2 regions of the Streptomyces sp. NPDC002851 genome follow, and region 2 is predicted to be linked to the other one. Evidence: predicted binding sites of a transcription regulator. Region 2 holds the regulator's gene; the other holds the start of a gene.
What was found. The regulator HspR, encoded in region 2, represses chaperone genes until heat shock. The targets are predictions, from matches to a motif close to TTGAGNNNNNNNNNCTCAA.
Positions count from the first base shown of each region.

Region 1: the regulator HspR is predicted to act here: its motif matches at 10,930-10,948, upstream of dnaK (molecular chaperone DnaK).

Region 1 is NZ_JBSFUT010000025.1:8,481-20,675, reverse strand. Features, by position in the region: gene ACWD10_RS24625 (class I SAM-dependent methyltransferase) at 1-316, opposite strand, end outside; gene ACWD10_RS24620 (4a-hydroxytetrahydrobiopterin dehydratase) at 422-730, opposite strand; gene ACWD10_RS24615 (helix-turn-helix domain-containing protein) at 830-1,672, shown strand; gene ACWD10_RS24610 (nitrate reductase subunit alpha) at 2,316-5,999, shown strand; gene narH (nitrate reductase subunit beta) at 6,003-7,619, shown strand; gene narJ (nitrate reductase molybdenum cofactor assembly chaperone) at 7,616-8,230, shown strand; gene narI (respiratory nitrate reductase subunit gamma) at 8,227-8,955, shown strand; gene dnaK (molecular chaperone DnaK) at 8,996-10,885, opposite strand; gene ACWD10_RS24585 (OsmC family protein) at 11,025-11,453, opposite strand; gene ACWD10_RS24580 (amino acid permease) at 11,553-12,195, opposite strand, start outside.
Region 2 is NZ_JBSFUT010000042.1:33,813-46,007, forward strand. Features, by position in the region: gene ACWD10_RS32425 (polyamine aminopropyltransferase) at 1-1,073, opposite strand, end outside; gene ACWD10_RS32430 (DUF2617 family protein) at 1,114-1,662, opposite strand; gene ACWD10_RS32435 (hypothetical protein) at 2,100-2,351, opposite strand; gene ACWD10_RS32440 (pyridoxal phosphate-dependent aminotransferase) at 2,497-3,711, shown strand; gene ACWD10_RS32445 (YbjN domain-containing protein) at 3,775-4,320, opposite strand; gene clpB (ATP-dependent chaperone ClpB) at 4,479-7,073, opposite strand; gene ACWD10_RS32455 ((2Fe-2S)-binding protein) at 7,300-7,617, opposite strand; gene ACWD10_RS32460 (hypothetical protein) at 7,622-7,822, opposite strand; gene ACWD10_RS32465 (helix-turn-helix transcriptional regulator) at 7,953-8,933, shown strand; gene ACWD10_RS32470 (LuxR family transcriptional regulator) at 8,896-9,918, opposite strand; gene ACWD10_RS32475 (heat shock protein transcriptional repressor HspR) at 10,249-10,716, opposite strand; gene dnaJ (molecular chaperone DnaJ) at 10,722-11,903, opposite strand; gene grpE (nucleotide exchange factor GrpE) at 11,973-12,195, opposite strand, start outside.

The DNA of each region.
Region 1 (12,195 bases), on a different contig from region 2:
CGGCGTGGTGCGTGCGCAGCCGACCGGCGAGACCCGAGCGTTCGGCGCGGGCGGCGGCCCGTTCGAGCAGCTTCTCGGCGTCGTCCACGGCCACGACCTCGGCGCTCGGGAACTCCCGCCCGAGCAGGCAGGAGATCACCCCGGGCCCGCTGCCCGCGTCCAGGATCCGACCGGGCGCGGGGCACAGGGCCCTCAGATCGCCGACGATCGCCCGGTAGACGGGCGTGTACACCTCGGCGTTCCGCTCCATGTACTCGAACATCGCGTTCCAGTCGAAGAACGCGTCGTCGTGATGAGCGTGCTGACCGTGACCCATCTCTGCTCCTTGGCTGCCGGGGTTTCCACCGTCGCGCCCAGGGTGCGCGCGGGTCCCCGGCACGAGCCAGCGAAGTTGCCGTTCCGGCAACGTTCCGGCGAACGCCTAACGCACCCCGTGCGCGGCCGCCAGCTCCTCCACCCGCTCCGCGAGCCCGAAGTCGAACTTCGTGATCTTGCCGCCGATGCTGTGCGTGTTCACGGTGAGGTCGACCGAGTGGTAGCCGAGCGTGACGTCCGCGTGGTGGTCGAGCTCGTCCTGGACCTGCGCGATGTGCATGACGAGCGTCGCGGCCGCGAAGTGGGAGCCGAGCCGGTAGCGGCGAGCGAGCAGGTCGCCTTGGCGCGACCAGCCGGGGAGCTCGGCGAGCCGTTCCTCGATCTCCTTCTGCGACAGCGGTTCGGGGGGTGCCATGGCCGCGCTCCTTCGCCAGGTCGTGGGCGGGTCTGTGGCTCAGCCTGCCACAGCCGTACGCATCCGGCCGGTCGCCGTCCATCGGCTACGGTCATCCGTATGACAACCGCCGTGCGGGGCAAGGGAATCGGAGACGGGGAGCGTGCCGGGGACGGCAGGGGCGCGGGCCCGCTGCTGCGCGCGTGGCGCGAGCGGCGCCGACTGAGCCAGCTGGAACTCGCGCTGCGGGCCGACTCCTCGGCCCGGCACATCAGCTTCGTCGAGACCGGCCGGTCCCGGCCCAGCGAGGACTTCCTGCTGCGCCTCGCGGACCACCTGGATGTGCCGGTACGGGAGCGGAACGCGCTGCTTCTTGCCGCCGGTTACGCCCCACGCTTCCCGGAGACCCCGCTCGACGACCCGTCACTGGGCGTGCTCCGCGAGGGCCTGGAGCAGCTCCTTCAGGGGTACGAGCCGTATCCGGCCCTGGTCGTGGACGCGACGTACCACGTCATCGCCGCCAACGACGGGATGGCGCGGTTCCTCGACGGCATACCGGAGCACCTCCTCGACCCACCCCTGAACGCCATGCGGCTCACGCTCCACCCGGAGGGCCTGGCCCCCCGGATCCGCAACCTCGCCGAGTGGCGCGGCCACCTGCTCCACCAGATGGAACGCCAGCTGGCGCTCCGCCGCTCGGACGCACTGCGCGCGCTGTACGAGGAGGTCGCCGCGTACCCTGTGACGAACCCCGGCGAGAACAGCGCGAGCGACGACGAGAGCACCCCCCACTTCGCACTGCCGCTCCGCATCGAGCACGAGGGCCGTCTGCTTTCCTTCGTGTCGTCCATCTCGACGTTCAACACACCCATGGACGTGACCGTGGCCGAGCTGGCCATCGAGACCCTCCTCCCGGCCGACCGGCCAACGGCCGCATACCTGCGCTCGCTCACCCCCGCCTGACGAGGCGCAGCGCCGCGTACTGCAGGGCGGCGAAGGGCGCGCGGCGAGCGCGCCCGCCCCGGCCGCGAACGCGACCAGGAAGAGGCCTGGCCCCCGCCTAGGGCCTGTCCGGCAGATCTTTCCCCTCACCCGCCCCTTCCCGAAACTGGGGGCCTGCTGCCCCCAGCCCCCCCCGCCGGGCCTGCGGCCCCAGACCCCCACCACTGGGGGCTTCGCCCCCAGACCCCCTTTGAGGGCTTCGCCCCCTCACCCCCGCCGGGGCTTCGCCCCCTCACCCCCGCCGGGGCTTCGCCCCCTCACCCCGCCCGGGGCTTCGCCCCTGGACCCCCCCAGGGGTCTGGGGCGGAGCCCCAGTTGTGGGAAGGGGCGGGTAGGGGAAGAGCACCCGCCGCAAGCGCAAAGATCCGCCGGACACGCCCTGGGCACGGGCGCGGCCGGGCCGGGCGCCGGGACGGAGTGCGCCGGCCCGGTGCCCGGTGACCCTCACTCTGCCGGGGTGGTGCGCGGCAGTCGATTACGTCCGGGGTAATGCGGGACCGGCGCCGGTACGGACTCGTACGGCCCTCCCAGGAGTGTGGACCGCGTCGTTCGCGCCTACGTTCGGCCTCAGGTGTGTGTGCACGGACGACCGACGGAGGCCACGGTGACCGACCACCCGACCGAGCCGGCCGCCGCGCTGCTGCGCGCCGGGAGGTTCTTCCGGCGTGGGGAGACCGCGCCGGATCTGCACAGTGTGCGGCTCAAGGGCGGGCGCGGGGCCGATGCCTTCTACCGGGACCGGTGGAGCCACGACAAGGTCGTGAACTCCACGCACGGCGTCAACTGCACCGGTTCCTGCCGCTGGAAGGTGTACGTCAAGGACGGCATCATCACGTGGGAGACCCAGCAGACGGACTATCCGTCGGTCGGTCCTGACCGGCCCGAGTACGAGCCGCGGGGCTGCCCGCGCGGCGCGGCGTTCTCCTGGTACACGTACTCGCCGACCCGGGTCCGCTACCCGTACGTTCGCGGCGCGCTCCTGGAGATGTACCGGGAGGCCAAGCAGCGCCTGAAGGACCCGGTGCTCGCCTGGGCCGAGATCCAGCGCGATCCGGAGAAACGCCGCACATACCAGCGGGCGCGCGGCAAGGGCGGGCTTGTGCGGGCGAGTTGGGACGAGTCGCTCGAGCTGATCGCGGCCGCGCATGTGCACACCATCAAGGAGCACGGGCCCGACCGGGTCGCCGGATTCTCACCGATCCCGGCGATGTCGATGGTGTCGCACGCGGCGGGCGCCCGCTTCATGAGCCTGATCGGTGCGCCGATGCTCTCCTTCTACGACTGGTACGCCGATCTTCCCGTGGCCTCACCGCAGGTCTTCGGGGATCAGACCGACGTACCGGAATCCGGGGACTGGTGGGACGCCGCCTACCTGATGATGTGGGGCTCCAACGTCCCCGTGACCCGTACTCCCGACGCGCACTGGATGGCCGAGGCCCGCTACCGAGGGCAGAAAGTGGTCGTCGTCGCCCCGGACTACGCCGACAACGCCAAGTTCGCCGACGAGTGGCTGCATCCGCACCCCGGCACCGACGGTGCGCTCGCGCTCGCGATGGGGCACGTCATTCTCAAGGAGTTCTTCGTCGACCGGCGGACCGGGTTCTTCGAGGACTACGTACGGAAGTTCACCGACCTGCCCTTTCTCGTCACGCTGGAGCCGCGCGACGGGGCGTACGTCCCGGCGAAATTCCTGCGCGCCGCCGATCTTGAGCAGGGCGGCGAGGGCGGCGAGTGGAAGACCGTCGTCCTGGACGAGGAGACCGGGGAAACGGCCGTGCCCAACGGCTCGCTCGGCTTCCGCTGGACCGAGTCCGGCAAGGGGAAGTGGAATCTTCAGCTGGGCAGCATCAGCCCCCGACTCTCCTTGTACGGCACCGACGTGGCGTCCGGGGTCAGAGTGCTGCTGCCCCGGTTCGACACCGAGGGCGGGCCGCACGGGCAGGGGCGCGGCGAGGTGCTGTCGCGCGGGGTGCCCGCGACGCGGCTCGGCGGCGAGCGGGGGCCGGTGGTCACCACGGTCTTCGATCTGCTGCTCGCGCAGTACGGCGTGGGGCGCGAGGGGCTTCCGGGGCAGTGGCCCGCCTCGTACGAGGACGCCTCGACGCCCGGCACGCCGGGCTGGCAGGAGCAGCACACCTCCGTGCCGGCCGCGAAGGCCGTGAAGATCGCCCGGGAGTTCGCGCGGACCGCGGAGAAGTCGCGGGGCCGCTGCATGATCCTCATGGGCGCCGGGACCAACCACTGGTTCCACTCCGAGACCATTTACCGGGCCTTTCTGGCGCTGCTTCAACTCACCGGCTGCCAGGGGCGCAACGGCGGGGGCTGGGCGCACTACGTCGGGCAGGAGAAGTGCCGTCCGGTCACCGGCTGGGCGACGCTCGCGGGCGCGGGCGACTGGTCGCGGCCGCCGCGGCAGATGATCGGCGCCGCGTACTGGTTCCTCAATACCGACCAGTGGCGCTACGACAAGTTCGGTGCCGATGTGCTCGCCTCACCGCTGGGCGAGGGCCGCTTCTCGGGCATGACGGGCGTGGACTGCCTTGCTCTGTCGGCGCGTTCGGGCTGGATGCCGTCGTACCCGACCTTCGACCGGAACCCGCTCGACCTGGGCGCGGCGGACGACCCGGTGGCGAACGCCGTATCCGAACTGACGGCGGGGACGCTGAAGTTCGCGGTCGAGGACCCGGACGCACCCGAGAACTGGCCGCGCGTGCTCACCCTGTGGCGGTCCAATCTGTTCGGCTCCTCGGCCAAGGGTGCCGAGTACTTCACCAAGCACCTGCTCGGCACCCACTCCTCGCTGCGTGCCGACGAGGCGCCCGTGGAGGCGCGGCCGCGCGATGTGACCTGGCGGCAGGAGGCGCCCGAGGGCAAGCTCGACCTGCTTGTCACGCTGGACTTCCGGCAGACCTCGTCGACGCTGCTCTCCGATGTCGTACTCCCGTCGGCGACCTGGTACGAGAAGAACGATCTGTCGACGACGGACATGCACCCGTACGTCCACTCGTTCACCCCGGCCGTGGACCCGCCGTGGCAGGCGCGCTCCGACTTCGACACGTTCCACGGTCTGGCCCGCCGGTTCAGCGAGCTGGCCCGGGACCATCTCGGCGTACGCAAGGACCTGGTGGCGACGGCGCTGCAGCACGACACCCCGGGCGAGACGGCGCAGCCCGGCGGTGTCGCCCTGGACTGGAAGCGCGGCGAGTGCGAGCCGGTGCCGGGCCGCACCCTGCCCAACCTGGCCGTGGTGGAGCGGGACTACACGGCGATCGGCGAGAAGTTCGCGGCGCTCGGCCCGCTGGTCGAGGAGCTCGGCCTGCCTGCGAAGGGCATCGCGCTCCGTCCGGACCACGAGGTCAAGGAGCTCAAGGAGCGCAATGGCACGGTGCGCGGCGGGCCCGCGGACGGCAGGCCGTTGCTCAACACCCCGATCAAGGCGTGCAACACGATCCTCGCGCTGTCCGGCACCACCAACGGCCGTCTGGCCACCCAGGGTTTCCGCACCCTGGAGGCGCGCACCGGGCAGAAGATGGCGCACCTGGCCGCCGAGCACGAGGGCAAGCGCATCACGTACGCCGATACGCAGGCCGCGCCCGTGCCGGTGATCACCTCGCCGGAGTGGAGCGGCAGCGAGTCGGGCGGCCGCCGCTACACCGCGTTCACGCTCAACACGGAGCATCTGAAGCCCTGGCACACGCTGACCGGGCGGCAGCACTTCTTCCTGGACCACGACTGGATGCACGAGCTGGGCGAGGCGCTGCCGGTGTACCGGCCGCCGCTCGACATGAACCGGCTGTTCGGGGAGCCGGAGTTGGGCCCGGACGGCGAGAAACAGGTCACGGTCCGGTACCTCACCCCGCACAACAAGTGGTCGATCCACTCCGAGTACCAGGACAACCTGTTCATGCTGTCGCTCTCCCGCGGCGGCCAGTGCATCTGGATGGCCCCGCAGGACGCGGACGCGATCGGCGTGAAGGACAACGACTGGATCGAGGCGGTCAACCGCAACGGCGTGGTCGTGGCCCGCGCGATCGTCTCGCACCGGATGCCCGCGGGGACGGTCTATATGCACCACGCGCAGGAGCGCACGGTCAACGTCCCCAAAACGGAGACGACCGGCAGGCGCGGCGGCATCCACAACTCGCTGACCCGCGTCCTGATGAAGCCCAGCCATCTCATCGGCGGCTACGCCCAGCTGTCCTGGGCCTTCAACTACCTGGGCCCCACGGGCAATCAGCGTGACGAGGTGACGGTGATCCGGCGCCGCTCGCAGAAGGTGGAGTACTGACTGATGCGCTGTATGGCACAGATCGCGATGGTGATGAACCTCGACAAGTGCATCGGGTGTCACACCTGCTCGGTCACCTGCAAGCAGGCGTGGACGAACCGGAACGGCATGGAATACGTCTGGTTCAACAACGTCGAGACCCGCCCAGGCCAGGGCTATCCGCGCCGCTACGAGGACCAGGAGAAGTGGCGCGGCGGCTGGGAGCTGAACAAACGGGGTGCTCTGAAGCTGAAGAACGGCGGCCGTATCAAGTCCCTGCTCTCCCTCTTCTCCAACCCGAAGCTCCCGGAGATCAAGGACTACTACGAGCCCTGGACGTACGACTACAAGAACCTCACGGACGCCCCGCTCGGCGACGACTACCCGGTGGCCGAGCCGCGCTCGCTGATCGACGGCAAGCCGATGAAGGTCGAGTGGTCCTCGAACTGGGACGACAACCTGGGCGGCGCCACCGAGTACGGCGACCTGGACCCGATGGTCGCGAAGACCCGTGAGAAGGCCGCGGAGAAGGTGAAGTTCGCCTTCGAGCAGACCTTCATGTTCTATCTGCCGCGGATCTGCGAGCACTGCCTCAATCCGTCGTGCGTCGCGTCCTGCCCGTCCGGCGCGATGTACAAGCGGAGCGAGGACGGGATCGTGCTCGTCGACCAGGACGCGTGCCGTGGCTGGCGGAAGTGCGTGACCGGCTGCCCGTACAAGAAGGTGTACTTCAACCACCGCACCGGCAAGGCCGAGAAGTGCACCCTGTGCTACCCGCGGGTCGAGGTGGGCCTGCCGACGGTCTGCTCGGAGACGTGCGTGGGCCGCCTGCGCTATCTGGGCGTGATCCTGTACGACGCCGACAAGGTGACCGCGGCCGCGTCGACGCAGGACGAAAAGGACCTGTACCAGGCCCAGTTGGACGTGTTCCTCGACCCGAACGACCCGGGCGTGGAGCGCGCCGCCGCGGAGGCGGGCATTCCGCACGACTGGGTCCAGGCGGCCCGCCGCTCCCCCGTACACGCCCTGATCAACACGTACAAGGTGGCGCTTCCGCTGCACCCGGAGTACCGCACCATGCCGATGGTCTGGTACATCCCGCCGCTCTCCCCCGTGGTGGACGCCCTGACGGAGACGGGCTTCGACGGCGAAGACGCGGACCATTTGTTCGGCGCGATCGACACGCTGCGCATCCCGGTCGAGTACCTGGCGGAGCTGTTCACGGCGGGCGACCCGGAGCCGGTCCGTGCCACGCTCAACAAGCTCGCGGCGATGCGCTCCCATATGCGCGCCCGCAACCTCGGCGACCTGCCGGACGCGCGGATCGCCGAGTCGGTGGGCATGACGGCCCCGGAGATCGAGGACATGTACCGCCTCCTGGCGGTCGCCAAGTACGACGAGCGGTACGTGATTCCGACGGCGGCCGTCGGTTACGCGCGCGACCTGGAGGAGACCGCGCTCCCCGTCGTGTGCTCGCTCGACCACGTCGACGGCCCGGGGATGGGCGGCGACGGCCCGTTCGGCCAGGACTCCGGCAACGGACACAACAACCTGCCCCTGGTGACCCTGGAGACCTTCCACGCCGCCAGCAAACGCCAGACCGCCGACCGGGAACCGGCCGACGTACGGGAGCAGCAGTGAGCACCTCGGTACCGCGGACCGCCCTCCCGCAGAACTCAGCCCTCTACCAGGCGGCGTCGCTCTGCCTGACGTACCCGGACGAGGAGTTCGCCGCCCGGCTGCCGCTGCTGCGCGCCGCGGCGCCGCCGGGCCTGCGGGACTTCCTGACGTACGCGGAGAACACCCCGCTGCCGGAGCTGGCCGCGCATTACGTCCGGGTCTTCGACTTCAAGAACCGGCACAGCCTGTATCTGAGCTGGTGGCGGGACGGCGATACGCGCCGCCGCGGCCGGACCCTCGTCGCGTTCAAGGAGACCTACCGTGCGCACGGCCTGGACTTCGCGGCCGCTGAGCTGCCCGACTTCCTGCCCGTGGTCCTGGAGTTCTCGGCGCGGGCGGGCCCGGTGCTCCTGAAGGAGTTCCGGCCCGGCCTCGAGCTGCTTCGGCTCGCGCTCACCGACCACGGCACGCCGTACGCGACGGTCCTTGACGCCGTCTGCGGCACGCTGCCGGGCCCGTCGCCGAAGGACCGGGCCGAGGCGCAGGCGCTTGCCCGCAGCGGTCCGCCGCGGGAAGAGGTCGGGCTCGAACCGTTCGCACGTACCCCGGAGTTCATCGGAGAGCATTCATGAAGACGCTGCTGTGGGGGGCCCTTCCGTACATCGTCGCCGTACTCCTCATCGCGGGCACGGTGTGGCGCTACCGCTACGACAAGTTCGGCTGGACGACGCGCTCGTCACAGGTCTACGAGTCGAAGCTGCTCAACATCGCCTCGCCCGCGTTCCACTACGGCATCCTCTTCGTGCTGGTCGGGCACCTGATGGGCCTGTTCATCCCGGAGTCGTGGACGGACGCGGTCGGCTTCAACGAGCAGACGTACCACCTGTTCTCGCTGTACGGCGGCACGGCGGCGGGTGTCCTCGCGGTGCTCGGCCTCCTGATGCTGCTGTACCGGCGGCGCACGAAGGCCCCGGTGTTCCGCGCGACGACGGTCAACGACAAGGTGATGTACCTGGTGCTGCTCGCGGCGATCGTGATGGGCATGTGGGCCAAGCTCTCCAACGCCGGGGTGCACGCGGGCTACGACTACCGGCAGACCATCGCGCCGTGGGCCCGCAGCCTGTTCACGCTGGAGCCGAAGGTCGACCTGATGGCGTCCGGGGTCCCGCTCACCTACCAGATCCACGCGGTGATCGGCCTGCTGCTCTTCGCGCTGCTGCCCTTCACGCGCCTGATCCATATGTTCAGCGCGCCGGTGCAGTACCTGTTCCGGCCGTACGTGGTCTACCGGAGCAGGGACCAGCGGCTGTTGGGGACGCGGGACGAGCGGCGGGGCTGGGAGCGCATCGGGTCGTAGCGGCCAGAGTCATAGCGGCCCGCCCCGCTTCTGGTAACGGCTAGGCGCCCTTCTGCTCGTTGCCGCCCTTGGTGTCCTTGTCCTCGTCGACGATCTCCGCGTCCACCACGTCCTCCGCCTGCTCCTGCGACGGCTGCTCCTCGGATGTGGTGGCGCCCGTGGTGCCCGCTCCCCCGCCGGTCTTCGCGTACATGGCCTGGCCCATGCGCTGGCTCACGGTGGCCAGCTTCTCGGTGGCGGTGCGCAGGCGCTCGCTGTCCGCTTCCTCGTCCTCGAGCGCCGCCTTCAGGTCGGCGAGGGCCGTGTCCACCTCCGACTTGGTGTCCGCGGGGATCGACTCCTCGTTGTCGCGCAGGAACCGCTCGGTCTGGTAGGCGAGTTGCTCCGCCGCGTTCCGGGTCTCGGCGGCCTCGCGGCGCTTGCGGTCCTCGTCCGCGTACTCCTCGGCCTCGCGCATCATGCGGTCGATGTCGTCCTTGGGGAGCGCCGAGCCACCGGTGACGGTCATCTTCTGCTCGCGGCCGGTCGCCAGGTCCTTGGCCGAGACGTGCATGATCCCGTTCGCGTCGATGTCGAAGGTCACCTCGATCTGCGGCACGCCGCGCGGCGCGGGCGGCAGTCCGGTGAGGTCGAAGACGCCGAGTTTCTTGTTGTACGCGGCGATCTCCCGCTCGCCCTGGAAGACCTGGATGCCGACCGACGGCTGGTTGTCGGTGGCGGTCGTGAAGACCTCCGAACGCCGGGTCGGGATCGTCGTGTTGCGCTCGATCAGCTTGGTCATGATGCCGCCCTTGGTCTCGATGCCGAGCGACAGCGGCGTCACGTCGAGCAGCAGCACGTCCTTCACATCGCCGCGGATGACGCCCGCCTGGAGGGCCGCGCCGACGGCGACGACCTCGTCCGGATTGACGCCCTTGTGCGGGTCCTTGCCGGTGAGCTCCTTGACCAGTTGCGTGACGGCGGGCATCCGGGTCGAGCCGCCGACCAGGATCACGTGGTCGACGTCCGACAGCTCGATCCCGGCGTCCTTCACGGCCTGGTGGAACGGCTTCTTGCAGCGTTCGAGGAGGTCCTGGGTGAGCTCCTGGAACTGCGGCCGGGTCAGCTTCTCGTCCAGGTGCAGCGGGCCCTCGGCGGAGGCCGTGATGTAGGGCAGGTTGACGTTGGTCTCGCCCGCGGAGGACAGCTCGATCTTGGCCTTCTCGGAGGCCTCGCGCAGCCGTTGCACGGCCATCTTGTCCTTGGAGAGGTCGACGCCGTACCCGTTCTTGAACTGCTTGACGAGGTGGTCGACGACCCGCTGGTCCCAGTCGTCGCCGCCCAGATGCGTATCGCCGTTGGTGGCCTTGACCTCGATGACGCCCTCGCCGATCTCCAGGAGCGAGACGTCGAAGGTGCCGCCGCCGAGGTCGAAGACGAGCACCGTCTGCTCCTCGCCCCGGTCCAGGCCGTACGCGAGGGCCGCGGCCGTCGGCTCGTTGACGATCCGCAGGACCTTCAGCCCCGCGACCTCACCGGCCTCCTTGGTGGCCTGCCGCTGGCTGTCGTCGAAGTAGGCGGGGACGGTGACCACGGCCTCCGTGACGTTCTCGCCCAGGTAGGCCTCCGCGTCCCGCTTCAGCTTCTGCAGGACGCGGGCGGAGAGCTCCTGCGCGGTGAAGCGGGAGCCGTCGACGTCGCCCTTCTGCGGGAACCGCCAGTCGGCCTCGCCCATGTGTCGCTTCACGGAGCGCGCGGTGCGCTCCACGTTGGTGACCGCCTGCCGCTTGGCGACCTCGCCGACGAGTACCTCGCCGTTCTTGGCGAAGGCCACTACGGAGGGTGTGGTCCGCGCGCCCTCGGCATTGGCGACGACGGTGGGTTCACCGCCCTCCAGAACGCTGACGACGGAGTTCGTCGTACCGAGATCGATGCCGACCGCACGTACCATAACCGTCTCCTTAGGCGACGCTGCCCCACACTCCAGCACAAGACTTGAGTGCGCTGTTGTCAATGCCTGGACAGAGCACTGCCGCCGTCCGGTGGATCCGGGCGGCGGCAGGGGTACCGCTTGCGGGGCCTGGCGCGGGCTACTTCGCCAGCGACGCCGTGAGGGTGATCGTCGTGCCGGTCAGGGCCTGGCTCACCGGGCAGGTCGCCTTGGCCTCCTCGGCGGCCTTGAGGAACGCACCCTCGTCCAGGCCGGGCACCTGCCCCTCCACGGTGAGGTGGACCCCGGTGATCCCCTCCCCCGGCTGGAAGGTGACCTCGGCCTGCGTCACGAGCTTGGTCGGCGGGGTACCGGCCTGGTCGAGGATGTTCGAGAACTGCATCGAGTAGCAGCTGGAGTGGGCGGCGGCGATCAGCTCCTCGGGGCTGGTCTTCCCGTTGGCCTCCTCGGCGCGCGCGGGCCAGGAGACCGGGTACTGCCCGACCTCGGACGAGTCGAAGGAGACTTTCCCGGAGCCCTCGAACAGGTTGCCTTCCCAGGCGGTGTGTGCGGAGCGCGTGGTGGCCACGACGGTTCCCTTCTTGTCGGACGGTGACGAATGGCGCCGAGCGCCGCCACCTATCCGACCACACCCGGCGCCCTCGCACGCGGCGGCTTTACCCGCGTCCTAACGCGTGGCGGCGGGCTCCTTCTTGCGAGCCGACCTCGCCGCCATCACCGCGTACACGATCACGCCCACGAACAGGAACATCACGCCCTGATAGACCGCTTCGTAACCGGCGCCGCCCACCAGCCACAGCGAGAAGCCGACCGCGACGGCCGTGACGATCGCGTCCCGCACGAGGCGACCGCGGTTGACACGGTCGGACCGGCCCGAGACCAGGTAGTAGAGCTGTGCGGCCGTGGCGAGGAGATACGGCACCGTCGCCATGAACGTCGTGACGGTGACGAGGAGTTCGAAGACGCCCTCCTCACCGGCCGCGTAGTTGTAGACCGTGAGGAGCGAGGCGAGCACCACCGTGATCAGGACGCCGACGGTCGGAACGCCGCGCTCCTTCTTGGCGAACACCTGCGGGAAGAGGCCGTCCTTGGCGGCCGCGTACGGGGTCTGGGCGCTGAGCAGCGTCCAGCCGTTGAGAGCGCCCAGGATGGAGATCACCGCGGCGACCGCGACGAGGGTGCCGCCCCACGCGCCGCCGAACATGGCGTTCACGGCGTCCGAGAACGGCGCCTCGGACTCCACGAGCCGGTCGTGCGCGACGGTGCCGAACACCGACAGCGTGCCGAGCAGATAGACCAGAGCGGCGCCG
Region 2 (12,195 bases):
TGGACGAGGGCCTCGTGGTAGCGGTGCTCGTCCCGGCCGCTGACGGCGAGGCGGCCGTCGAGGAAGAGGTTGACCGGGCCGGTGCCGGTGCCGTGACCGGTGCCGGGCCCGCCGGTGACGGCGACCTCCTGGAGCCCCGTCTGCACGGCGACCCGTACGTCGGGGCCGTACACCGCCTCGCGCGCGGCCCGTTCGAAGGCGCCGACCCCGACGGCCGCCCCGGCGAGCAGCGCGAGGACGACGAGGTTGGCGATGAGCAGCGTCCAGCGGCCGCGCCGCGTGAGGTCGTACCGGAAGAGCCAGAGCACCAGGGCGCCACCGGCCACGGCGTTGACCGCGCCGGTGAGCAGGGCGCCGGTGAGCTGGCCGAGGAGCGGGAGCAGCAGGAAGGGGAAGGCGAGGCCGCCGACGAGGGCACCCACGTAGTCGGCGGCGAACAGGTCGGCGACGGCGCCGCCCGCGTCCTGTCTCCGTACGCGTTGGATGAGGGTCATGAGCAGCGGCACTTCGGCGCCGATGAGCACCCCGATGGCGAGCGAGAAGGCGACGAGCAGGACCCGGGTGCCGACGCCCGAGACGAACGTTCCGCCGCCCCAGACGAACCCGGCGTACAGGGCCATCGCACTGCCCCCACCGACGAGCGCGAGCGTCGCCTCGATGGCGCCGAATCCGGCCGCGGCGCGGCACCGCAGGCGCTTGGCGAGCAGCGAGCCGACGCCCATCGCGAACACCATCACGGAGAGCACGACGGATGCCTGGGTGACCGAGTCGCCGGTCAAGTAGGCGGCGAGGGCGACGAGTTCGAGCTCGTACACCAGGCCGCAGGCGGCGCAGACGAAGACCCCGGCGAGCACGAGGATCCGCCCGACGCGCGGCGACACGGGCAGCACGGCCGCACTCCGCGCCGCCGCCGACGGCCGGGCGACGGTCGGCGGCGCGACGGGTGGCGCCGTGCCTGCTGGTGAGGGTGCGGGATCCGTCGACGGTACGGCCGGTACGGCCGGTACGGAGGGCGCGCGGGGCACGGGCGGCGCGGGCGGTGCGGGTGGCGCGGGTGGTGCGGGCTCAATCACGACGGGAACGGTACGTCACCATACGGGCACGGACGGTAACTCATGCGTGTACCTCGGAGACCGGAGCGGCTCTCAGAGGAGCGGGCACGCGCGCCCCCAGGCGCGTTCGGGTGGCGACGAGTTGTCCCTCCTGGGGGTAGGCGTGCCAGGTACGCCAGTGGACCTGGCCCTCGTGCCGCTGGGCGAGCAGCGCCGTGAAGGCGTAGGGGCTGCCCGGGAACACCCCGGCGAGGCCGTGCGGATGGTCGGCGACGAGGGCGAGCAACTCCTGGGCGCGGCCCGCGAAGGAGCCCTGAGAGAGCAGTTCGACGCGGGCGGCGAACTCGTACTCCCAGTTGTCGACGCGCTTGGCGACGCCGAGCGGCAGCGGGGTGCTGCTGCCGGGGATGCAGGCCACGGTCTCCGAGCAACTGCCCTCCTCCTGCTCGATGAGGACCTGGTGCGAGGCACCGAGGAGTCTCAACTGAACCTTGGCACCGCCGAGTTCGAGGTCGAGGACGGCGAGCGCGGGCAGCGGCTCTCGCCCCAGGTCCCAGGCGAGGTCCGACGCGCGCGTGTCGGTGTAGGAGGTCTGAAGAGTCGTGAGCATGGGTCGGCTCCGCGAAGCACGAAGGGAGGGTGGGCCGGACCGACCGGATGGCGCACTGGAAGGCACACCGTGGGGGGTGATCGCCGGCTACTGCCCACGAGTGTCCGAGGGCTGTGGCGACGTGGACGTCGCCAAAGAGAAGCGAATCATGAACGGGGCCGCCGCCACAGCGTTTTTACCCAACTTCGCATGATTTCCCTCCCCAGGATGGCCCCGCAGTTCACCTGTTCTCAGGTCTTCTCATACCTTTTCGTTTTTCTGGGCCACGGCCCGGGGCATATCCCCCCACCATGTTCCGACCGGCGCGCGTTCGTTTTCGAGCGCCGCCCTCTGAACAAGGCGACGCCCGGCGGGAGTTGACCGCCCCGTCGCCGGGTCGGCCGGCTTCCGCCGGGCGTTGGGACAAGCTGCCCCGTGTCAGCCGTCCTGAATGCGGCTCAGCAACCGCCGCCGCCCCCGCCACCGCCGCCGCAGCCACCCCCGCCGCCGCCACCGCCGCCACCGCAGGAAGACCCGCCACCACAGGACGAGCCGCCGCCGTCACCGCCCCCGGCCCACCAGCCGCCACCGGCCGCGGAGCCACCCCCGTACGACCGGCGCCGCCGCTGGGACCCGGAGCCGGATCCGGCCTGGGCGACGAGCGCGATGAGCACCACTGCACCGACCATGACAAAGAAGAAGATCTCCATGACCCTCTCCCTCCTTTCCCCCGAGTTCCCCCTACGTTTTCCCGGAGCGGCTAGCCGCTCCGCGCTGTAGAAGGCGATTCCCCGGCGCCAAGGCGTCCCAAAGCAGAGTTGAGGAAGTCCAGAGGTTCGGCGCAGGATGACGCCCATGACCTCCTCGGGCACGACCTCCTCGGGCACGACCTCCACGGGACCCCACGACGGCGCGCGGCCGCTGCTCAACCGCCGCCTGGCCGAGTTCGGCACGACGATCTTCGCCGAGATGTCGGCGCTCGCGGTGCGCACCGGCGCGATCAACCTCGGCCAGGGCTTCCCCGACACCGACGGCCCCGAGGAGGTCAGGGAGGCGGCGGTCCGGGCCCTGCGCGACGGCCGCGGCAACCAGTACCCGCCGGGTCCCGGCATCCCGGAGCTGCGCACCGCGATCGCGGAGCACCAGCGGCGCCGGTACGGCCTGGCCTTCGACCCGGACACGGAGGTCCTGGTCACCGCGGGTGCCACGGAGGCGATCGCGGCCACGCTCCTGGCCCTGGTGGAGCCCGGTGACGAGGTGATCGCCTTCGAGCCGTACTACGACTCGTACGCCGCGAGCATCGCCCTGGCCGGCGGCCGCCGCGTCCCGCTGACCCTGCGCGCCCCGGACTTCCGCCCCGACCTCGACGCCCTGCGCGACGCGGTCACCGACCGCACCCGCCTGCTCCTCCTGAACTCCCCGCACAACCCGACGGGCATGGTCCTCACCCGCGAGGAGCTCACGGCCATCGCGGAACTGGCGGTCGAGCGTGACCTGATCGTCGTCACCGACGAGGTCTACGAGCACCTGGTCTTCGACGGCGAGCACATCCCGCTGATCTCGCTCCCCGGCATGCGCGAGCGCACGGTCTCGATCTCGTCCTCCGGCAAGACCTTCTCCTTCACGGGCTGGAAGGTCGGCTGGGTCACGGGTGCCGCCGCACTGGTGACGGCGGTCCGCACCGCCAAGCAGTTCCTGACGTACGTCTCGGCGGGCCCGTTCCAGTACGCGGTGGCGGAGGCGCTACGCCTGCCGGACACCTACTTCACGGACTTCCGCGCGGACCTGCGCGCCAAGCGCGACCTGCTTGCCGACGGCCTGACGGCGGCGGGCTTCACGGTACACCGCCCCCAGGGCACGTACTTCATCACCACCAACGTCGCCGCACTCGGCGAGCGGGACGCGGTGTCCTTCTGCCGCTCGCTCCCGGAGCGCTGCGGCGTGGTCGCGATCCCCAACTCGGTCTTCTACGACGACAAGGAGGCGGGGCGCACGCAGGTGCGGTTCGCGTTCTGCAAGCAGCGGGACGTCCTGAGCGAGGCGGCAGCCCGCCTTGGACGGCTCAAATGAGGCGGCTCAAATGAGAGGGAGTCCGGGGCATCAGCCCCGGACTCCCTTCTCATGCGAGAGGCGTTACGCCTCGTCGTCGGGCTTCTCGGCCGAGTCCACGTCCTCGACGAGACCGAGGTGGTCGACCAGCCAACGGTCGAACTCGATCGCCGCGCGCACCCAGCTGACCGTCGACGACACGAAGTGCTCAAGGCTGACGCCGGTGCCGATCAGCATCTGCGCCTCGCCGATGAGGCGGATCGAGGGCTTCGCGCCCTCCTCCGGCTCGTGGGTGTGGCTGTAGACCTTGGGCCACAGAGTGCGGCGGTTCCAGTCGTCGATCGCGTCCAGGATCTGCGGCTTGGACTCGATCGCGTGCGGCCGGTCGTAGAACGTACGCACAGAGAAGACCTGCTGCTCGCCTTCGCCGCGGAACATGAAGTACGTCCGGAAGTTCTCCCACGGCGCCGCGAGGTCCCCCTCTTCGTCGACGACGTGCTTGAGCTCCATCTGGTCCAGGAGCTGCTTGACGAGGTCCTGGTCCGGGACGACGGGGCCCGCCGGTCCTGCGCCCTGCTGCGGTTCGGGCTGGCCCCCGAAATTCGGAATCGAGGACGGGTCGATGCTCACCGTGTATTTCCCTTCGTACGGATCCGCCCATCCTCCACCATCCGGTGCGGGGGGATGCAAGCCCCGCCGCACCGCGCATACCGCTGTGGGTGCCGGTTCCGCCGAGGGCGGAACGGGTGGGCACAGCCCACGGCGCCGAGTCCGCTGACGGACGACGCTCACTGCGCACGTCCGACGAGCAATCCCGCGTCCCCGGCCACGTCGACCCGCACCGTATCCCCGTCGCGTACCTCCCCGGCCAGGATCTCCTTCGCGAGCCGGTCCCCGATCGCCGTCTGCACCAGGCGGCGCAGCGGCCGCGCCCCGTACGCCGGGTCGTTGCCCTCGTCCGCCAGCCAGGTCAGGGCCTCGGGCGTGACGTCGAGGGTGAGGCGGCGGTCGGCGAGGCGGCGGGCGAGCCGGTCGACCTGGAGCCGCGCGATGTGCCGCAGCTCGTCCTTGCTGAGGGCGGAGAACACCACCAGGTCGTCGAGGCGGTTGAGGAACTCCGGCTTGAAGGACGTCCGTACGACCTCCAGGACCTGCTGCTTCTTCTCCTCCTCACTCGTCAGCGGCTCGACGAGGTACTGGCTGCCGAGGTTCGAGGTCAGGATCAGGATGGTGTTGCGGAAGTCCACCGTGCGCCCCTGGCCGTCGGTGAGGCGGCCGTCGTCGAGGACCTGGAGCAGGATGTCGAAGACTTCCGGGTGCGCCTTCTCCACCTCGTCGAGCAGCACCACGCTGTACGGGCGGCGGCGCACCGCCTCGGTGAGCTGGCCGCCCTCCTCGTAGCCGACGTAGCCGGGGGGCGCGCCGACGAGCCGGGCGACGCTGTGCTTCTCGCCGTACTCACTCATGTCGATACGGACCATGGCCCGCTCGTCGTCGAAGAGGAAGTCCGCGAGCGCCTTGGCGAGTTCGGTCTTGCCGACGCCGGTAGGGCCGAGGAAGACGAAGGATCCGGTGGGCCGGTCGGGGTCCGCGATACCGGCACGTGTCCGGCGTACCGCGTCCGAGACGGCACGCACGGCCTCGGACTGGCCGATGAGCCGCTTGCCGAGCTCGTCCTCCATGCGCAGGAGCTTCTGCGTCTCGCCTTCGAGGAGCCGTCCGGCGGGGATGCCGGTCCAGGAGCCGACGACGTCCGCGATGTCGTCCGGGCCGACCTCCTCCTTGACCATGGTGTCCTTGGCGGCTTCCGCCTCCGCCTCGGCCTCGCTCGCGGCCGCCAACTCCCGTTCCAGGGCCGGGATCTCGCCGTAGAGCAGCTTGGACGCGGTGTCGAAGTCGCCGTCGCGCTGGGCGCGTTCGGCCTGGCCGCGCAGGTCGTCCAGGGTCTCCTTGAGCTCACCGACGCGGTTGAGGGAGGTCTTCTCCTTCTCCCAGCGGGCGGTGAGGCCGCGCAGCTCCTCCTCGCGGTCGGCGAGGTCACGCCGCAGCTTCTCGAGCCGCTGCTTGCTGCTGTCGTCCGTCTCCTTGCTGAGCGCCAGCTCCTCCATCTTCAACCGGTCGACGGAGCGCTGGAGTTCGTCGATCTCGACGGGCGAGGAGTCGATCTCCATCCGGAGCCGGGACGCGGCCTCGTCGACCAGGTCGATGGCCTTGTCCGGCAGGTACCGCGAGGTGATGTACCGGTCGGAGAGCGAGGCGGCGGCGACGAGCGCACCGTCCGAGATCTGCACCTTGTGGTGCGCCTCGTAGCGCCCCTTGAGCCCGCGCAGAATGGCGATGGAGTCCTCGACGGACGGCTCGGCGACCAGGACCTGCTGGAACCGGCGCTCGAGGGCGGCGTCCTTCTCGATCCGCTCCCGGTACTCGTCGAGGGTGGTGGCCCCGACCATGCGCAGCTCACCGCGCGCGAGCATCGGCTTGAGCATGTTGCCCGCGTCCATGGCGGAGTCGCCCCCGGCCCCGGCGCCCACGACGGTGTGCAGCTCATCGATGAACGTAATGATCTGCCCGTCGCTCTCCTTGATCTCGGAGAGCACGCTCTTGAGCCGTTCCTCGAACTCGCCGCGGTACTTCGCACCCGCGACCATCGCGCCCAGGTCGAGCGAGACGAGCCGCTTGTCGCGCAGGGACTCGGGTACGTCGCCCTTCACGATCCGCTGCGCGAGGCCCTCGACGACGGCGGTCTTGCCGACGCCGGGCTCACCGATGAGCACGGGGTTGTTCTTCGTACGCCGGGAGAGCACCTGCACCACGCGCCGGATCTCCTGATCCCGCCCGATGACGGGATCGAGCTTGCCCTCGCGCGCGGCGGCGGTGAAGTCCGTCCCGAACTTCTCCAGAGCCTTGTACTGGCCCTCCGGGTCCGGGGTCGTCACCCGGCGCCCTCCCCTGCTCTTCTCGAACGCGTCCAGGAGCTTCTTGGCGGTGGCTCCCTCCTGTGAGAGTACGTCGCCCGCCTTGCCGCCGTTCGCGGCGATCCCGATGAGGAGGTGCTCGGTGGACAGGTACTCGTCGCCGAGCTTCTTGGCGCGCTCGGCGGCGTCGTTGATCACGGCGAGCAGCTCGCGGTTGGGCTGCGGCGGCGCCACCGTGGAGCCGGTGACGCTGGGCTGTGCGGCGAGCACGCGCTCGGCGCCGGCGCGCACGGCGGCCTGGTCGGCCTCGACGGCGGCGAGCAGATCGGTGATGTTCTCGTTCTCCTGGCCCTCCAGGAGCGACAGAAGCAGATGCGCCGGGGTCAGGTCCGGGTGCCCGCCCGAAACGGCCCTGCTGGTGGCCGCATTGATCGCATCCCTGCTCCGGTTCGTCAGCTCGGCGTCCACGTGCGCTCTTCCTCCTCCTTGCCCTGCGGCCCCTTGCCCTCTCAAGGAACACTGACGGAGTCAACGTACACAAAGTTGAGTCTATTCCGCTCAAGGCGAGGGCGCACGGGTCCACTCGGAAGTAAGAGGCGGCAAAACGACAGCGGCGCCACCGTGACCTCAGGTTCACGATGGCGCCGCTGCGGGGGGAAGCGCCCGAGCGATCTACTACGACGGGGGAATCGCGTCAGGCACTGCGGGGGGTGGCGGGGATGGCTTCCGGCTCGACCAGTTCGTGGTCACGCTGGTCAAGGTTCACGAAGATCATTCCGTAGCGGATGGCACAGCGCACCGGCTGTGGCGCACCACGTGGCTTGCGGAGGCAGCGGTAGGCCCGGATGTCGTCCTCCTCGTCACGCGCGACGACGATCGGCTCACCGAAGAGGGTGACCATCAACGAGTCGCCGGGGCAGTCCAGGGCGGTGACGAGGTCGATGAAGTGCCAGCCGGAGCGGTAGGCGGAAGCCATCTCGCGGCGGAAACGTGTGTCTTCAGGGATGCTCATGCTGTCAGTCCCAGCCCGGGTCGGTGGTGGTGGCGACGATCCAGCCGGGGTCGCTGGCCGACGCGGTGCGCCAGCCGGGGTCGCTGGATGCCGCGACTGTGGTGGACGCCCGCGCACCGGCGTCCTCGGCCGACTCCACGATCCCCACCGCGGCAGCGGCGACGAAGGCGACAGCAATCACTGTGCGTATGAGTCTCTTGGCCATTACCGAGCAACCTCACTTGATGATGTCGCGTCCTAGCCCCCGCAGCAAAGACGATGGCCCACACTTTGCCCTCGACACCACCGAGGCCAGGCATCATGTTCCTGATATGCAGGAGCCTGGGGGTGTACAGATGAGGATAGAAGCGCACGATTCGGACCACCCTCATTCGCATACGGAGTTGTGCGAAGCAGGAAAGCAGCTCTATGCAAGCGCCCTGCGTACAGGCCGAATAGCCCGGTCAGAGGTGCAAGCCGCGCCCTGCCTCATCGACTTGGCGCTGCTCCACCCCGACCCCGACGACACGGACTGGCTCCGTCCGGTCCCGCCGTCCGCCGCGCTGGCGCAATTGCTTCTGCCGATCGAACGCGAGATCCAGGACCGCCGACGCCACACCGTCGCACTGGCAGATGCGTTTGAGCCATTCATGGCCATCAGCGCGATCGACCCACCAACCACCCACGCCATCACGGTGCTTGAGGGCATAGGGCTGATCAACGCGACCCTGGACCGGGTCGTCGCCGAGTGCTCCAAGGAGCTCCTGACGGTCCAGCCGGGCGGCGGGCGGCCCGCCAAGACGCTCAGCGAGGCCCTGAACCGGGTACAGCCGCTGCTCAACCGCGGCATCCAGATGCGCACCCTGTACCAGCACACGGCCCGGCACACCGAGCTGACCCTCAACTACTTGGAACACGTCGGCCCCGAGGTCGAGGTGCGCACCCTCGAGGAGATCATCGACCGGCTGATCATCGTGGACCGGAAGGTGGCCTTCATCCCGGCCCGCAGCGACCGCCAAGTGGCCCTGGAACTGCGCCACCCCGGGCTCGTGGAGTATCTCGTCGGCGTCTTCGAGCAGTTCTGGCGAGTGGCCGTGCCGCTGAACGGGGAGATCCCCTACGAGAACAAAATGGACGGCATCACGGGCGTCCAGCGCTCCATCGCGAAGCTCCTCGTGGAGGGCCACGTGGACGAGGCGATCGCACGCCGCCTCGGCATGAACGTCCGCACCTGCCGGGCCCATATAGCCAAACTGGCCCAGGTGTTGGGCAGCGGCAGCCGGGCGCAGCTCGGCTATCTCATCGCGCGGTCGGGGCTTCTGGAGGACGACCAGTGACTCCCGGCGGCGTGTCGAGACCGGCCTGAGCAATGCGTACGCCGAGCTGTGCCCGGCTCGAACTGCCCAGGGTCTCGGCCAGCTTGCGTATATGTTCCCGGCAGGTACGCACATTGATGCCGAGGCGGTGCGCGATCTCCGCATCTGCAAACCCCTCCGCCAGGAGTGCCGCCACGGAGTGGTCCCGCAGCGTGACTCCCGCGATGGCGGTACGATCCGGCAGCTTCACGGCCAGGGGCACGGCGATGCGCCACAGCCGCTCGAAGACGGTGCAGAGGTATTCCACCAGCGCGGGGTGACGGATCTCCAGCGCGATGGTGCGGTCCGCGTTCCCCGGAACGAACGCCACCGTGCGGTCGAACACCAGCAGTCTCTCAGGGACTTCCTCCAGGGTGCGGACCTCCGCGACGTCACCGATCTGTTCCAGGTAGGCGTACAGCCCTTGACCGTGCCTGGCGACATGGGTGTACAGGCTCCGCATCCGAATCCCGCGTCGGGCCAGGCCCCTCGCCTTGGTCAGGGCTTCGACCAGGTCCTCCTCCGGGCGGATTCCACCGGGCTGGATAGCCACGTTCTCGACCTCGCACCGAGCAGCGGCCTCGACTGTGGCTGCCTGGATCCGGGGCATGCCCTCGAGCACCCTGATCACCTCACCGCCACTCTCCCCGCCTCCCCCCAGCCCCGCGAACCGCTCCACCGCAGCCGCCGCCCCGGCAACCCGCCGATGCGCCGCGTCGACATCCGCCCGTACATCCCGCATCAGTCGGGATATGACCTCGCCGGGGCCGACAGGTAGCAGCCAGCGGTCGTCGCGGGGATCCGGGTGCAGCAGCCCGAGGTCGATCAGGCAGAGTGCCTCCGCGGCCTCCTCTCGGCCGATCCGCCCCTCCGCCACCGCAAGGGCATACGCCGCGTCCCCGGCCCCGCACAGCCGCTCCACCCCGTGCTCGTGCCCCTCACACGCATCCTCAGTCGCGGTACTCACGGCCGCAACGTACCCCCGGAGCACAGCAATTGCCGCTCCACGCGAAGAACACGGCAAAACGTCCCGCTCGTCCCCACCCCCGCCTCCGGCACCGCACCAACATGACGCTGGTAGGCGCCGCGGCCGCACGGCATCGTGGGAACCGGCCGGTTACCTGAGCCAGCCGCAGAGCGGGGCTCAACTCTGTGTCCGCAGGGGCGGGGGGAGCGGACACATACAGAGAGAGGGCCGGGAGATGTCGATCTCCCGGCCCTCTCTCGCTCAGGCGTTGGACCCCGCTACCTCGCTACGCCGCGATCCCGCTACCCCGCTACGCCCCTACTCCCCCGACTACTCGCCCGACGGCGACCGCTTGGGCCGCCACACCACCAGGGCACTCGTCGGGTGGGCCTCCTGGTACGGGACCAGGTCGCGGCGGTACGAGGCGTGGACCTGGGCCTCGCGTTGCTGCATCGCCGCGGCCGCGCCCTCGACGGCCGCCGAGAGTTCGGCGACCCGCTGCTGGAGGGCGGCCACCTGGTTCTCCAGCTCGATGATGCGCTTGATCCCGGCCAGGTTGATGCCCTCGTCCTGCGACAACTGCTGCACTTGGCGGAGCAGTTCGATGTCGCGGGCCGAGTAGCGGCGGCCACGACCGGCCGTGCGGTCGGGAGACACCAGGCCGAGGCGGTCGTACTGCCGCAGCGTCTGCGGGTGCAGGCCGCTCAGCTGTGCCGCCACCGAGATGACGTACACCGGGGTCTCGTCGGTCAGTTCGTACGGGTTACGACGACGGCCGTCCCTCGCCCTGGGGTCCATGGGGGTCACGCTCCCTTCGCGGCCTGGAACAGTTCTGCCCGCGGATCCTGGTCCGCAGTCGCCTCACGGTACGACTCCAGGGCCTCCTTCGCCGTGGCGGAGAGGTCCTTGGGAACCACCACCTCGACGGTGACCAGGAGGTCGCCGCGCGTACCGTCCTTGCGCACCGCACCCTTCCCGCGGGCCCGCATCGTGCGGCCGTTGGGCGTACCTGCGGGCAGCTTCAGGGTGACCGAAGGGCCGCCGAGCGTGGGCACCTTCACCTCGCCGCCGAGCGCCGCCTCCGTGAAGGAGACCGGCACGACGACGGTGAGGTTGTCGCCCTTGCGCCCGAACACCGGGTGGGCGTCCACGTGCACGACCACGTACAAGTCGCCCGCCGGGCCGCCCCGTTCGCCCGGTGCGCCCTTCCCGCGGAGCCTGATGCGCTGGCCGTCGCTCACGCCCGCCGGGATGCGGACCTGCATCGTCCGGGAGGACTTCGCCCGGCCCGAGCCCTTGCAGACCTCGCACGGGGTCTCCGCGATGAGGCCGCGGCCCTTGCAGTCCACGCAGGGGTCCGTGAGGGAGAAACCGCCGCCCCCGCCGCGCGAGACCTGGCCCGTGCCGACACACGTCGGGCACACCCGCGGCGTGCCGTTCTTGTCGCCGGTGCCCGAGCACGCCTTGCACGGCTCCTGGGACGACATCCGCAGCGGGACCGTCGCGCCCTCGATCGCCTCGGTGAAACTCAGCGTGACCTCGGACTCGATGTCCTGGCCGCGCCGCGGCTGGGTCCGGGTCGTGCCGCCGCGGCCGAACAGGCCGCCGAACACGTCGCCCAGGCCGCCGCCGAAGCCGCCCGCGGTGCCACCGCCGGTGCCCGGCGCGCCGCCGCCGAAGAGGTCGCCGAGGTCGAAGTTGAACTGGCCGCCGCCGGGCCCGCCGGGTCCCGGACGGAACCCGCCGTTGCCGAAGAGGGCGCGCGCCTCGTCGTACTCCTTGCGCTTCTTGGGGTCGCCGAGGATGTCGTTCGCCTCGGAGATCTCCTTGAAGCGCTCCTCCGCCTTGGTGTTGCCCTTGTTCGCGTCGGGGTGGTTCTCCCGGGCGAGCTTGCGGTACGCCTTCTTGATCTCGGCGTCGGTGGCGTCCTTGGGGACGCCGAGGACCTTGTAGTAGTCCTTCTCGATGAAGTCCTTGGTGCTCATCCCCGGCGTCCCTCCTCTCGCTTCTCCATGACGTCGGTGTGACCGCCGACGTCAGTTCTTCCGATCACGTCAGCCCTCGTCCGGGCCACCGCTCTCCTTGGTGTCGGCCGCTGCCTCGTCGCCCTTCTCGGCGGAGGCGCCCTTCTCGGCGGCGCCCTTCTTCTTCTCGTCGGACGCCTCGCCCTTGACGGTCTGCGCGCCGGGCTGCGGTTCGGCCACGGCCACCCGCGCGGGGCGGATGGTGCGCTCACCGATGCGGTACCCGGGCTGCAGGATCGCCACGCAGGTCGTC